2 regions of the Pseudomonas viciae genome follow, and region 2 is predicted to be linked to the other one. Evidence: predicted binding sites of a transcription regulator. Region 2 holds the regulator's gene; the other holds the start of a gene.
The links. Region 2 encodes sigma-54, which starts transcription at its own class of promoters, with help from an activator protein. Its sites were predicted from a motif close to ANTGGCATNNANNTTGCTNT; they were not measured.
Positions count from the first base shown of each region.

Region 1: EPZ47_RS25295 (pilin) is a predicted target of sigma-54. The motif match lies at 2,194-2,213, and genes of this name have one in related genera.

Region 1 covers NZ_CP035088.1:5,703,247-5,710,610, forward strand. The annotation lists gene EPZ47_RS25280 (DUF748 domain-containing protein) at 1-412, shown strand, start outside; gene EPZ47_RS25285 (DUF2845 domain-containing protein) at 414-710, shown strand; gene EPZ47_RS25290 (BON domain-containing protein) at 1,022-1,375, opposite strand; gene EPZ47_RS25295 (pilin) at 1,722-2,147, opposite strand; gene pilB (type IV-A pilus assembly ATPase PilB) at 2,372-4,072, shown strand; gene EPZ47_RS25305 (type II secretion system F family protein) at 4,075-5,292, shown strand; gene EPZ47_RS25310 (prepilin peptidase) at 5,294-6,163, shown strand; gene coaE (dephospho-CoA kinase) at 6,175-6,798, shown strand; gene yacG (DNA gyrase inhibitor YacG) at 6,795-7,001, shown strand; gene EPZ47_RS25325 (hypothetical protein) at 6,998-7,213, opposite strand; gene EPZ47_RS25330 (energy-coupling factor ABC transporter permease) at 7,277-7,364, opposite strand, start outside.
Region 2 covers NZ_CP035088.1:1,026,345-1,033,708, forward strand. The annotation lists gene EPZ47_RS04460 (class II fumarate hydratase) at 1-136, shown strand, start outside; gene EPZ47_RS04465 (hypothetical protein) at 163-603, shown strand; gene EPZ47_RS04470 (superoxide dismutase) at 606-1,229, shown strand; gene EPZ47_RS04475 (ZIP family metal transporter) at 1,249-2,139, shown strand; gene EPZ47_RS04480 (HPr family phosphocarrier protein) at 2,333-2,608, opposite strand; gene rapZ (RNase adapter RapZ) at 2,624-3,481, opposite strand; gene ptsN (PTS IIA-like nitrogen regulatory protein PtsN) at 3,484-3,948, opposite strand; gene hpf (ribosome hibernation-promoting factor, HPF/YfiA family) at 3,961-4,269, opposite strand; gene EPZ47_RS04500 (RNA polymerase factor sigma-54) at 4,346-5,839, opposite strand; gene lptB (LPS export ABC transporter ATP-binding protein) at 6,004-6,729, opposite strand; gene lptA (lipopolysaccharide transport periplasmic protein LptA) at 6,729-7,277, opposite strand; gene lptC (LPS export ABC transporter periplasmic protein LptC) at 7,264-7,364, opposite strand, start outside.

The sequences.
Region 1 (7,364 bases), 2.0 Mb from region 2:
CGCCGCCCAGCGCCTGGAGCGCGAATACCAGTACAACTACTTCAAGATGCTGCAGCGCCGGGGCGACAAAGTACCGGCCCAGGCCTCCTTGCTGCTGGTACCCGAGGATGAAAAGCCCCCGCTGCTCGAAGGCATCTACCGCACCCGTCTCAAAACCCAGCCGCCGGCCGAATGGACGCAACTGGATAAAAAGGCGCGTATCGAGAAACTGCGCGAAGGCGTGATCAAGTTCTGGAGCGGCAGTGACGTGCTGTTGCGCCAACTGGGGCAGGAACGCGCCAGCAGCATCAAGGACTTCCTGGTGGACAAAGGGCAATTGGCCGACGACCGTGTGTACTTCATCGACGCCAGCCTCGGCCAGGCTGAGAGTGACGGACGCGTAATCACTCCCCTGCATCTGGATGCTGAATAAGATGAAGCGTCGGTGGGCGTTCAGCCTGGGTTTACTGCTCGCCGCCAGCCAGGCATCGGCAGCCAATACGCTGCGCTGCGGCAGGCAGTTGATCAGCGTCGGTGACCGCGCGAGCGAAGTACTGCAAAAGTGCGGGGAGCCTGCGGCGCGGGATGACCTGGGCTATAAACGCAGCGTCAATCGCCGGGAAGAATACCCGGTGGAGGAATGGACCTACGGCCCCAACAGTGGCATGTATCAGTACCTGCGTTTCGAGCAGAATCGGCTGGTGGAGATCACCAGCAAGCGGGGGCGCTGAGTCGTCCATGACCCTGTGTGGAATGTACCGCCGCCATCGCAAGCAAGCTCGCTCCCACAGGTGATCGAGTTCTTTCAGGAGGAATGCAATCCAATGTGGGAGCGAGCTTGCTCGCGATGGCGGCAACTCCGAGCCAGAGCCTGACCCGCAAATTTAGCCATCCCGGAATAGAACAGGCCCCCGGCACGAATGCCGGGGGCCTGTAATGGCCACGTCCGTGTGGCCTTTCGCATGAACTGCAAAGCAACGGCAAACGTATGTCTTGGCCCGCTTGCCGTGCCCTCTCCCAGTCCAGGCGAGAAGTCGTAGCCTTACTCGGACTTCAGGCCATCAGCCGATACGGCTTTCACACCTTTGATCTTTTTGGCGATCGCCACGGCGGTGTCTTTTTGCGCATCAGTGACTGCGGTAGTCGAAGACAGGGACACAACACCTTTGTTGGTTTCGACTTTGATGTCGGTACCTGGAATGCCTTTTTCGGTAACCAGGTCAGCTTTGACCTTGGTGGTGATCCAGGTATCGGAAACGTCTTCTTTGGCCTCTGTCACTTCGCCAGCAGCCAGCATCATCGGCGCCTGGGTCGCTTGAGTGGTCTCGGCGAATGCGCTAGCCATGGTCAGGGTCAGTGCGGTAGCAGCGGCGGCAGTGATAGCGAACTTCTTCATACGAGTAACTCCTGTTTTTCTCAAAAACTGCCGGAGGTGAATCCCGGCAGGGTTATCAGGAGTAGTGCGAACGCTGTGCCAGTTTTGAATCATCGACTAATTCGTTATAAATCAAACAGTTAAGCGAAGCGGTTATTTTCGCAATCATGCAAAATGCATGAAGCGTTGATTCTGGACATGCAACTTGCGGGTTTTCGCATTTCGCTAAGCCGCTGAATTGTCGGACTTTTATTCAACGACACAATAAGCATTTTCTTGAACAAGTCGTGCCGCCATGAACACGCTGGGGCACGATACAAAAAACCCCGCTGTGTTAAGGCGGGGTCGATCATTTCAAGCCTTGTTACTAACCAGCAGCGGCAGCAGCACCGGTACAGCCGGCGGGCAGATACTCTTGAGCGGCATTGGAACCGCACGTCCAGGCACCCGCAGCTGTGCGAGAAAGAGTGATCGTCTTACCGGCTACGGCAGCAGGGGCGTTGGTGAGGGTACAGACGATAGTGCCTGCACCCGCTGCGGCGGTACCTGTGATCGTAATTGTGCAGTTACTGGTAGGCGAGGTTATGTTCATGTTAGCCACAGAGGGATCGGTACCTTGATTCATGGCGTCCTCATACGGCACCTTCAACGCAGAAATCTCCGCCAACCCGGCGGTGGCCTTGGCCCGCGCCTGGTACTTGGAATACTGCGGCAACGCGAACGTCGCCAGAATGCCGATGATCGCCACGACGATCAGCAGCTCGATCAGCGTAAAACCCTTCTGCTTGTTCATAGACATCTCCATAGCATGAGGTGAAATCTCATGTCCTGATACGGCCGTTGCACGGCACATGCCAACCTCCCCGGCCCCGCAGGCAGAGGGTTTCAACCGTCACAAGCCCGACGTCCTACCCAAACAACCGCACTATCTGACGTTTTTTGTCACCCCACCCCGCTGGTTTGGCGTCGATGCTTGACTAGGCTATAAGTCATGAACTGTCAGCCGCCGGTATTCCCATGAATGACATCGCCCTCAGCGGCCTGACCAAGCAATTGGTATTGGCCGAACTGATCACCGAGCAAAATGCGCAACAGGCGTACCAACAGGCCCAGCGCAGTCGCATGCCCCTGATCAGTTATCTGGTGCAAAACAAACTGGTCCAGAGCCGCCAGGTTGCGGAAATCGCTTCGGAACATTTCGGCGTCGCCCTGCTGGACCTCAACAGCCTGGACAAAGACACCCAACCCAGCGGCCTGGTCAGCGAAAAACTGGTGCGCCAGCATCACGCCCTGCCGTTGTGGCGACGCGGCAACAAGCTGTATGTGGGCATTTCCGACCCGACCAATCACCAAGCCATCAATGACATCCAGTTCAGCACCGGCCTGACCACCGAAGCCATCCTGGTGGAGGACGACAAGCTCAGTGACGCCATCGAGAAGTTTTTCGAGTCCAGCAGCACGGGCCTGGAAGGCATGGGCGACGTCGACCTCGACGGCCTGGACATCGAGTCGATCGATGAACACAAGCAGGACTCCATCGCCGGCCAGGACACCGACGATGCGCCAGTGGTGCGCTTCGTCAACAAGATGCTGCTGGACGCGATCAAGGGCGGCTCTTCCGACCTGCACTTCGAACCCTATGAAAAAATTTACCGGGTGCGGGTGCGTACCGATGGCATGTTGCGGGAAGTGGCCCGGCCTCCGATCCAGTTGGCCACCCGTATCGCCGCACGCCTCAAGGTGATGGCCAGCCTCGATATCTCCGAACGACGAAAACCCCAGGACGGACGCCTGAAAATGCGCCTGTCGAAAAGCAAATCCATCGACTTCCGAGTCAACACCCTGCCCACCCTCTGGGGCGAAAAAGTGGTGATCCGGATACTCGACCCGTCCAGTGCGCAAATGGGTATCGATGCCCTGGGCTACGAACCGGATCAGAAAGACCTGTACATGGCCGCCCTCAAACAACCACAAGGGCTGATCCTGGTGACCGGGCCGACCGGCTCGGGCAAGACCGTGTCGCTCTACACCGGGCTGAATATCCTCAACACCGTGGACATCAACATTTCCACCGCCGAAGACCCGGTGGAGATCAACATGGAAGGCATCAACCAGGTCAATGTGAACCCGCGCCAGGGACTGGATTTTGCCCAGGCCCTGCGCTCGTTCCTGCGCCAGGACCCGGACGTGATCATGGTCGGCGAGATCCGCGACCTGGAAACCGCCGAAATCGCCATCAAGGCCGCCCAGACCGGGCACTTGGTACTCTCGACACTGCACACCAACAGCGCCGCCGAAACCCTGATCCGCCTGCAGAACATGGGCATTCCGGGCTTCAATATCGCCACGGCGGTGCACCTGATCATCGCCCAGCGGCTGGCGCGCAAGCTGTGCAACCACTGCAAGAAAGCCATCGAGATCCCCGAGGAGACCTTGCTCAAAGAAGGTTTCCCTCGGGAACGCATCGGCACATTCACGATCTATGAGCCGGTCGGTTGCGAACAGTGCAACCACGGCTACAAAGGGCGCGTGGGGGTTTACGAAGTGGTCAAGAATACGCCTGAGCTGCAACGGCTGATCATGGCCGAGGGCAACTCGCTGGAAATCGACCTGCAAATGCGCAAGGACGGTTTCAATGACCTGCGCACATCGGGGCTGCTCAAGGTGATGCAGGGCATGACCAGCCTCGAGGAAATCAACCGGGTCACCAAGGATTGAACATGGCGGTCAAAGCAGTCAAAACCGATGTCTACACGTGGGAAGGCAAAGACCGCAAAGGCACAAAAATGACCGGCGAACTGACCGGTCAGAGCCCGGCCTTGATCAAGGCTCAGTTGCGTAAACAGGGCATCAACCCGGAGAAGGTGCGCAAGAAGTCCACCTCGATATTCAGCAAGGGCAAGCGCATCAAGCCGTTGGATATCGCCCTCTTCACCCGCCAGATGGCCACGATGCTCAAGGCCGGCGTGCCTCTGTTGCAGGCGTTCGACATCATTGGCGAAGGCTTCGACAACCCCAACATGCGCAAGCTGGTGGACGAGGTGAAACAGGAAGTCGCAGCCGGCAACAGCTTCGCCGCATCGTTACGCAAGTGCCCGCAATATTTCGACGACCTGTACTGCAACCTGGTGGACGCCGGTGAACAGGCTGGCGCCCTGGACACGCTGCTGGATCGCGTTGCGACCTACAAGGAAAAGAGCGAAGCGCTCAAGGCCAAGATCAAGAAAGCCATGACCTATCCAGCGGCCGTGGTCCTCGTCGCTGCGGTGGTCACGGGGATCCTGCTGGTCAAGGTCGTGCCGCAGTTCGAATCGGTATTCTCCGGATTCGGCGCACAGCTGCCAGCCTTCACGGTGATGGTCATCGGTCTGTCGGAATTCATGCAGCAATGGTGGTGGGTGGTGCTCGGCGGGCTGGTGGGGGCGTTTTTTGGCGTGAAATACGCCCTCAGGCGCTCCGAGGCCTTTCGCGACTGGCGCGATAAATGGCTGCTCAAGCTGCCACTGATCGGCACTTTGATGTACAAATCCGCCGTGGCCCGCTACGCCCGCACGCTGTCCACCACCTTCGCGGCCGGCGTGCCGTTGGTGGAGGCACTGGATTCGGTGTCCGGCGCCACCGGCAACGTCGTGTTCAAACGCGCCGTGCAACGCATCCGCCAGGATGTCTCGACCGGCATGCAGTTGAATTTCTCCATGCGCGCTTCAGGTATCTTTCCGAACCTGGCGATCCAGATGACCGCCATCGGCGAAGAATCCGGTGCGCTGGACGACATGCTCGACAAGGTGGCGAGTTTTTATGAGGCCGAAGTGGACAATCTGGTGGACAACCTCACCAGTCTGATGGAACCCTTCATCATGGTGGTCCTGGGGGTGGTCGTCGGTGGCCTGGTGGTTGCCATGTACCTGCCCATCTTCCAACTCGGCTCAGCGATCTGATATGCCCCTGACTGACTTCTTCGTGCTGTATCCACTGGCCTTCGTGCTCACTGCGTTATTGCTCGGATTGATCGTCGGCAGTTTCCTCAATGTCCTGGTGTGGCGCCTGCCAAAGATGCTCACCCGCGAATGGCGCCTGCAAGCCCACGACCTGTTGGGACTGCCGGCCGAAGCACCCGGCCCGATCTACAACCTGATGCTGCCCCATTCCCAGTGCCCTCACTGCGACCATCGCATCCGCGCCTGGGAAAACATCCCATTGTTGAGCTACCTGATATTGCGCGGTCGCTGTTCCAACTGCACCGCCCCCATTGGCAAGCGTTACCCGCTGACCGAACTGGCCTGCGGCGCCTTGTCAGCGTTCGTCGCCTGGCACTTCGGCTTTGGCTGGCAGGCCGCGATGGTGATGGTGTTGAGCTGGGGCCTGCTGGGCATGAGCCTGATCGACGCCGAGCATCAGTTGCTGCCCGATAGTCTGGTATTACCGTTGTTGTGGCTGGGCTTGATCGTCAACAGCTTCGGCCTGTTCGTTTCCTTGAACCAGGCGATGTGGGGCGCGGTGGCCGGCTATCTGACGCTGTGGTCGGTGTTTTGGGTATTCAAATTGCTCACCGGCAAGGAAGGTATGGGCTACGGGGATTTCAAGCTGCTGGCGATGCTGGGTGCCTGGGGTGGCTGGCAGATCCTGCCGCTGACCTTGCTGCTGTCGTCGCTGGTGGGCGCGGTTATCGGGGTCATTGTGCTGCGCCTGCGTGATGCCCCTGGGTCGACGCAGATCCCCTTCGGACCTTATCTGGCAATTGCCGGCTGGATTGCCTTGCTCTGGGGTGGTCAAATAACCGACTTCTATTGGCAGTCTGTCGGTTTCTAATGTCGATGTTTATGAATAGCTCCGTGAAACAACCCTGGATCCTCGGCCTGACCGGTGGCATCGGCAGCGGCAAAAGCGCGGCAGCCCAGCACTTCATCGACTTGGGTGTGCATGTCATCGACGCCGATCACGCGGCGCGCTGGGTGGTCGAACCGGGGCGCCCGGCGCTGGCTGAAATAGCGGAACACTTCGGCCCAGGCGTATTGCAGGCCGACGGTACGCTGGACCGAGCGGCGCTGCGCAAACTGATCTTCGAAAATGCCGAAGAACGCCGCTGGCTCGAGGCGCTACTGCATCCATTGATCGCCGAGGAAATCGTTCATCATCTGGCCCAGGCACAATCGCCCTACGCGATTCTGGTATCGCCGCTGTTGATCGAGTCGGGGCAGTACGCCATGACGCAACGAATCCTGGTGATCGATGTGCCGGAACAACTACAGATCGAACGCACCCTGCAGCGCGACCAGATCAGCGAACAGCAGGTCCAGGCGATTCTCAAGGCCCAGTCCAGCCGCCAGGACCGCCTGAGCCATGCCGACGACGTGGTGGTCAACGACCGCGACCTCGCCTGGTTACACAGCGAGGTCGAGCGCCTGCATCACTTTTACCTTACTTTGCGTGGAGGCCAGTCATGAGCCAAACCCCAACCGTTGATTGCCCAACCTGTGGCGCCCCTGTCGAATGGAGCCCGGAGAACACGTTCCGGCCGTTCTGCTCTGATCGCTGCAAACTGATCGATTTGGGCGCCTGGGCGTCGGAAGAACACAAGATCCCGGTCAGCCCCGATGCCGAGGATGAGCTGTTCAGCGAAGATTTCGAGCCTCGCTCACACCACTAAGGCCGCATGAAGCCGTAATCCTGTTCATCGTCGAGATTTTCCGCCAGGAAGCTCAACTCATCGGCCAGGTCTTCAACACTGCGCACGGTCTTGCTCTGCTGCACGATCGCACTGAGCAAGGCCCGCAGGCTCAAGCCCGGGTCGAAGCCAATTTCCATAGCGGCGTCGTGGCTACGCCTGATCTCTTGTCTCGCCCACTCATAAACACTCATGGTTGTGCTCCTGGAAGTTTTCCAGAGCATGAAGGGGGTGTGATTGTGCAGCCTTGACGTGAATCAAGGCTTGTCGTCATCGTTCCAGGGCGCCGACAGATAGCGCGTGCGGTTGAACGTCTCCAGCCATTCGGGGCTGAACACCACCAGG
Region 2 (7,364 bases):
GGCCGCTGAAATCGCCAAGAAGGCTTATCAGCAGGGCCGGCCGGTGATTGATGTCGCCCTGGAACACACTGATCTGACGCGCGGCGAACTGGAGATCCTGCTGGACCCGGAAAAGCTCACCGCTGGCGGTGTGTAACCCGACACCTCTGTGGAGGAATCACCATGGAACATTGGAAACGCACGATCGAACGGGCCAATCGCTGCTTCATGCTCGGCGAGCTGGTGGACGCTCGCGAAGGTTATCTGCAAGCGCTGGCCCTGGCCCAAGTGCTATTTGAGCGTTGGCCAGACGCCGATGAGGCGGTGGCCGCCTGCGTCGTTTCTCATCACAACCTGGCGGATCTGCACTTGCGGCTGAACCAGCCGGAGGAGAGCGCCGAGTATCTGTGTGCCATCCATCAGAGGTTGCTGCAGACGATGCAGGACGAGCGCCAGGCGCCGGCGTTGCGTGCGGCGGCGATGCGCCAGAGCCACAAGACCTATGTCGAACTGCTGAGTTTCATCAGCGAGCACGGTGAGTACCCGCGCACCCAACGCTTGTTGCACTGCAACGCCGCTTCGCCGCGGCCGAGCAATGCCCCTCTTCATTATGGAGTTCATTGAGAATGGCTTTCACCTTGCCTGCATTGCCCTACGCCTACGACGCCCTGGAGCCGCACATCGATGCGCAAACCATGGAGATCCACTACACCAAGCATCACCAGACTTACATCAACAACCTCAACGCCGCAGTACAAGGCACGGAATACGCCGAATGGCCGGTCGAAAAACTGCTGTCCAGCGTGGAGCAATTGCCGCAAGGCCTGAGGGCCGCCGTCATCAACCAAGGTGGTGGGCATGCCAACCATTCGTTGTTCTGGGAGGTCATGTCACCCCTGGGCGGCGGTCAACCTGATGGTGTCCTGGCGGCGGCGATCGAGGCGCAACTAGGTGGTCTGGAACAGTTCAAGGAAGCCTTCACTAAAGCGGCACTGACCCGTTTCGGCAGTGGCTGGGCCTGGTTGAGCGTGACCGCGCAAAAAACGCTGGTGGTGGAGAGCAGCGGTAATCAGGACAGCCCGTTGATGAACGGCAATACGCCGATTCTTGGCCTCGACGTGTGGGAGCACGCGTATTACCTGCTGTACCAGAACCGTCGGCCCGAATACATCAACGCTTTCTATAACGTGATCAACTGGCCTGAAGTCGCGCGCCGCTATCAGGCTGCGCTGGCCTTGAATCCTCTATAAAAACCATCCAAGGCTGACTATGGATACTGAAACACTGGCGATAGGAAGTGGGCGGCTGTTTCGCTATGCCTTGGGATCGCTGTTGCTGTTGGCCGGGATGACATTGTTGGTGGCTCAGGGCCTGGCGTGGCTGGACCTGGAGCCGAAACTGTTGCGTGCGCTGCAGGGCGGGAGCCTTTGCGCCTTGGGTACGGCGTTGGGCGCCGTGCCGGTGTTGGTCATCCGGCGCATGCCCCAGGCCGTGAGCGATTCGCTGCTGGGCTTCGGCGCAGGCGTGATGCTGGCCGCTACGGCATTTTCGCTGATCGTGCCGGGCATTACCGCGGCCGAACAGCTGGGGCTTACACCTTGGGCGGCCAGCGGGCTGATCAGCTTCGGTATCCTGCTGGGGGCATTCGGGCTGTATCTGGTGGATCGCAAGGTGTCAGCCAGTCCCGAGCGGCTGGTGGCGGCGCCGGGACGTCCGATCATTGCACCGAGGATCTGGTTGTTTGTGTTTGCCATTGTGGCTCACAACATCCCCGAAGGGATGGCCGTCGGCGTGTCGGCGGGCGGCGGCATGCCCGATGCCGACAGCCTGGCGATGGGCATCGCTTTGCAGGATGTGCCTGAGGGACTGGTGATCGCACTGGTACTGGCCGCAGCGGGGATGTCGCGGATCAAGGCCTTTATGATTGGCGCCGCGTCCGGGTTGGTCGAGCCGCTGTTCGCGCTGTTGTGCGCCTGGCTGGTCAGCCTGGCCGAGATGCTGTTGCCCCTGGGCCTGGCGCTAGCGGCCGGGGCGATGCTGTTGGTGGTGACTCACGAGGTCATTCCCGAATCGCGTCGCAATGGTCATGACAAGCTGGCGAGTTTGGGGTTGCTGGTGGGGTTTTGCTTGATGATGGTGATGGATACGGCGTTGGCGTGACAAATGACGGGGCGCGAACACAGCCGCCTGTGGTGATGTGATTTATCTGTGGAGAGGGGATCTGTGGAAGCAAGGCTTGCCCGCGATGCAGGCGCTGCGATTGTGCAGGTTGGCCGAGTTATCGTTCATCGCGAGCAAGCTTTGCTCCCACAAAAAACCTCGCCACAATGAGTCCGCCTTGAACCTGGGCCAGTTACTCGCCTTCGTCGAAATAGTTGTTGATCAGCGCCACCAACGCATCCAATGCCTCTTGCGCCTGTTCCCCTTCAGTTTCCAGGTGGATCCTGGTGCCCTTGCCGGCGGCGAGCATCATCATCGCCATGATACTTTTACCGTCGATCGTGGACTCAGGCGTGCGCCCGACCCGGATGGTGGTGTCCTTGAATTGGCCAGCAATCCCAACGAACTTGGCCGACGCGCGGGCATGCAATCCCAGCTTGTTGATGATTTCGATTTCCAGAGCAGGCATCGCGATGTGAATCCTTTAGCTGAGGTCGCGGTGGCGAACCTGGACGTTCTTCAGGGACTGTTGCAGGAGCTGACCCAGGCGTTCGGTCAGGTAGACAGAGCGGTGATGGCCACCGGTGCAGCCGATGGCGATCGTGACGTAGGCACGGTTGCTCGCGGCAAAGCGGGGCAGCCATTTGAGCAGGTAGGTGGAGATATCCTGGAACATTTCCTCGACATCCGGCTGGGCGGCCAGGTAGTCGACCACTGGCTGGTCAAGCCCGGACTGCTCACGCAATTCCGGTTTCCAGTAAGGGTTGGGCAGGCAGCGCACGTCGAACACCAGGTCGGCGTCTACCGGCATGCCACGCTTGAAGCCAAACGACTCCACCAGGAACGCCGTGCCTGGCTCCGGCTGGTTCAGCAGGCGCAACTTGATGGTGTCGCGTAGCTGATACAGGTTCAGGTGCGTGGTGTTGACCTTCAGGTCCGCCAAGTCGGCGATCGGGCTCAGCAGTTGGCTTTCGTCTTGGATGGCTTCGGCCAGGGAACGGCTGGCGTTGCTCAGCGGGTGGCGTCGGCGGGTCTCGGAAAAACGCTTGAGCAACGTCTCTTCATCGGCATCCAGGTACAGCACATCGCACTGGATATGCCGGCTGCGCACTTCCTCGAGCAGTTCAGGAAAGCGCGACAGATGGCTCGGCAGGTTGCGTGCATCAATGGACACCGCCACCAGTGGCTGCGCCAGTTCGGTGTGGATCAATGCACGCTCGGCCAGCTCTGGCAGCAGGCCGGCCGGCAGGTTGTCGATGCAATAGTAGCCGCTGTCCTCAAGGACATTGAGCGCCGTGCTTTTACCGGAGCCGGAGCGGCCACTGACGATGATCATGCGCATGTTTAATGACCGTTCTGCTCGTCCAGGACAACCTGATACAAGGCTTCGTTGCTCGGTGCGCTGCGCAGTTTTTCGCGAACTTCCTTGCGGTCCAGCATGCTGGCGATCTGGCGCAGCAGCTCAAGATGCGCATCGGTCGCCGCTTCCGGGACCAGCAGTACAAACAGCAGGTCGACCGGGGCGCCGTCGATGGCGTCGAAATCTATGGGGGCTTCAAGGTGCAACAGGGCGCTGATGGGCGCACTACAACCCTTGAGGCGGCAGTGGGGAATGGCGATGCCGTTGCCAAAACCGGTAGAACCGAGTTTTTCACGGGCAACCAGGGCCTCGAAGACGTCCTGCATTTCCAGATCCGGCACTTCGCGGTGGATCAGGTTGGCGATTTGTTCGAGGGCTTTCTTTTTACTGCCACCCGGCGCGTTCACCAAGGAACGGCCGGGGGTCAGGATGGATTCTAGTCGGATCATGGATTGGGGGGGTTAACGACCGGTTGCGCCCTGGAGGAGGCTCTGGGTCTTTTCCTTATGCTTTTTAAGTTGGCGATCCAGCTTGTCGGTCAGCAGGTCAATTGCGGCATACATGTCTGAATGCTCCGCGTTGGCAACCACTTCTCCGCCGGGGATATGCAGCGTGGCTTCGATTTTCTGCAGCAGCTTTTCGACGTTCATCGTCACTTGCACGTTGGTGATCTTGTCGAAATGCCTCTCCAATCGTTCGAGTTTTTCGCCGATGTAGGTGCGCAGAGGTTCGGTCACTTCCAGTTGGTGTCCACTGATGTTGACTTGCATACAGCTTCTCCTTCGTTGCCAGTGCATAAAGCGGCAGGCAGAAATGCCTGCCACTGGAACGCTGTGGCGTGGCCCTTTACATCAACCGCTTGCGTTCGCTCGAAGGTGCGATCCCGAGGGATTCGCGGTATTTGGCGACGGTACGGCGGGCCACCTGAATGCCTTGTGCCTCCAGTAAACCAGCGATCTTGCTGTCACTCAACGGCTTTTTCTGATTTTCCGCAGCCACCAGTTTTTTGATGATCGCGCGGATGGCCGTGGATGAGCATTCGCCGCCTTCGGAGGTGCTGACGTGGCTGGAGAAAAAATATTTCAATTCATAGATACCCCGGGGGGTATGCATGAATTTCTGGGTGGTTACCCGGGAAATCGTCGACTCGTGCATGCCTACCGCCTCGGCGATGTCATGCAGGACCAACGGCTTCATCGCTTCGTCGCCGTACTCCAGGAAACCGCGCTGGTGCTCGACGATCTGGGTGGCGACTTTCATCAGGGTTTCGTTGCGGCTTTGCAGGCTCTTGATGAACCAGCGCGCTTCCTGCAACTGGTTGCGCATGAAGGTGTTGTCGGCGCTGGTGTCGGCGCGCCTGACGAAGCCGGCGTATTGGGCATTGACCCGCAGCTTGGGCACCGATTCCTGGTTGAGCTCCACCAGCCAGCGGTCGTTGTGCTTGCGCACGATCACGTCCGGGACTACGTATTCGGGTTCGGTGGACTCAATTTGCGAGCCCGGGCGCGGGTTGAGGCTCTGGACCAGTTCGATGACCTGGCGCAGTTCATCTTCCTTGAGCTTCATGCGGCGCATCAGCTGGCTGTAGTCGCGACCGCCCAACAGGTCGATGTAGTCGGTGACCAGTCGCTTGGCTTCGGTCAGCCAAGGTGTCTTGGCGGGCAGTTGGCGCAGCTGCAGCAGCAGGCATTCACCCAGGTTGCGGGCACCGATACCGGCCGGTTCGAATTGCTGGATGCGGTGCAGGACGGCTTCGATTTCGTCCAGCTCGATATCCAGTTCGGGGTCGAAGGCTTCGAGGATTTCCTCGAGGGTCTCGTCCAGGTAGCCCTGGTTGTTGATGCAGTCGATCAGGGTCACGGCGATCAGGCGATCGGTGTCGGACATCGGCGCAAGGTTCAGCTGCCACAGCAGGTGGCTTTGCAGGCTCTCGCCGGCAGAGGTACGGGTGGTGAAGTCCCACTCGTCGTCGTCACTGCTTGGCAGGTTGCTGGCGCTGGTCTGGTAGACGTCTTCCCAGGCTGTGTCCACGGGCAGGTCGTTGGGGATGCGTTCGTTCCATTCGCCATCCTCGAGGTTATCCACCGTCGGGGCGGCTTCCTGGTAGGACGGTTCCGGGATTTCGGTGTTGGTTTTCTGTTCGGCGTTGTCGGCCAGCGGGTCGGCGTTATCGAAGTCGTCGCCTTCTTCCTGGCGCTCGAGCATCGGATTGGACTCCAAGGCCTCCTGGATTTCCTGTTGCAGGTCCAGGGTCGACAATTGGAGCAGGCGGATGGCCTGTTGCAGCTGCGGTGTCATCGTCAGCTGCTGGCCCATTCTCAAGACTAGCGATGGTTTCATGGCAGGGGCTTAACACCTTATTCGCCGGCGCACATGCGCCATCCACTACAAGGGCGCCGAAGCGCCAAACTTAAGCAAATTATATGCCTGAAACTGGAGTGTTTGCCTAGGGCGTCGCCGTAATAAAATTAAACGACGCCCAGGCGCTTCGCCAGACTCTTTGCTTACAGGCGGAACTCATGGCCCAGATACACTTCCTTGACCAGGTCGTTGGCCAGGATGGCTGCGGAGTCGCCTTCGGCGATCAACTGGCCGTCATTGACGATGTAGGCGGTTTCGCAGATATCCAGCGTTTCACGCACGTTGTGGTCGGTGATCAGCACGCCGATCCCCTTGGCCTTGAGGTGGTGGATGATCTGCTTGATGTCGCCCACCGAAATCGGGTCCACGCCGGCGAACGGTTCGTCGAGCAGGATGAATTTCGGCGAGGTGGCCAGGGCGCGGGCGATTTCCACGCGGCGCCGTTCGCCACCGGACAGGCTCATGCCCAGGTTGTCGCGAATGTGGCTGATGTGGAACTCCTGTAAAAGGCTTTCCAGCTCCTGGCGACGGCCGGCCTTGTCGAGTTCCTTGCGGGTCTCGAGGATGGCCATGATGTTGTCGGCTACCGACAGCTTGCGGAAGATCGATGCTTCCTGTGGCAGATAGCCGATGCCAGCCTTTGCCCGACCGTGCATGGGCTGGTGGCTGACGTCCAGGTCGTCGATCAGCACACGGCCCTGGTCGGCCTGGACCAGGCCGACGATCATGTAGAAGCAGGTGGTCTTGCCCGCGCCGTTAGGGCCGAGCAGGCCGACGATCTGGCCGCTGTCGATGGACAGGCTGACATCACGCACGACTTGGCGGCTCTTGTAGCTCTTGGCCAGGTGCTGAGCTTTCAGAGTTGCCATTACTGGGCCTTCTGCTCGTCGGTTTTCTTTTTCGGCTGGATCACCATGTCGATGCGAGGGCGGGACTCAGTGACTTTACTGCCCGTGGCACGACCGGCGCTGGCCAGCTTTTTGTTGGTGTCGTAGACGATTTTCTCGCCTTGGGTCACGTTGTTGTCCTTGTCGACGACCTTGGCGCGGTCGATCAGCACGACACGGTCCTGGGATGCGTGATACTGGATGGTCACCCCGTAACCTTGCACAGGCTTGGTGTCGCCCGCGGTCTGGAGTTGTTCGAAGTAGGCCAGGTTGCCCACCGAGGTCACCACGTCGATATCGCCGGACGGGGTGCGGGTGATGGTCACGGTGTTGCCAGTGACCTTCATCGAGCCCTGGGTGATGATCACGTCACCCTTATAGGTGGCGACACCATTCTTGTCGTCCAGTTGCGCGTCGTCGGCCTGGATGCGGATAGGTTGATCGCGATCGTTGGGAAGGGCCCAGGCGCTCGCGCTTCCCAGTGCTGCGCCCAGACTGAGCAAAATAGGGAGGGTTTTAGCGAGCTTCATACTGTCCTCTTACGTTCGATAGCAGGTGTATCCTGCTTTCCTTCAAATACGCTTTCATTCCCGTGCCGGTCGATACACCCCCGGCGC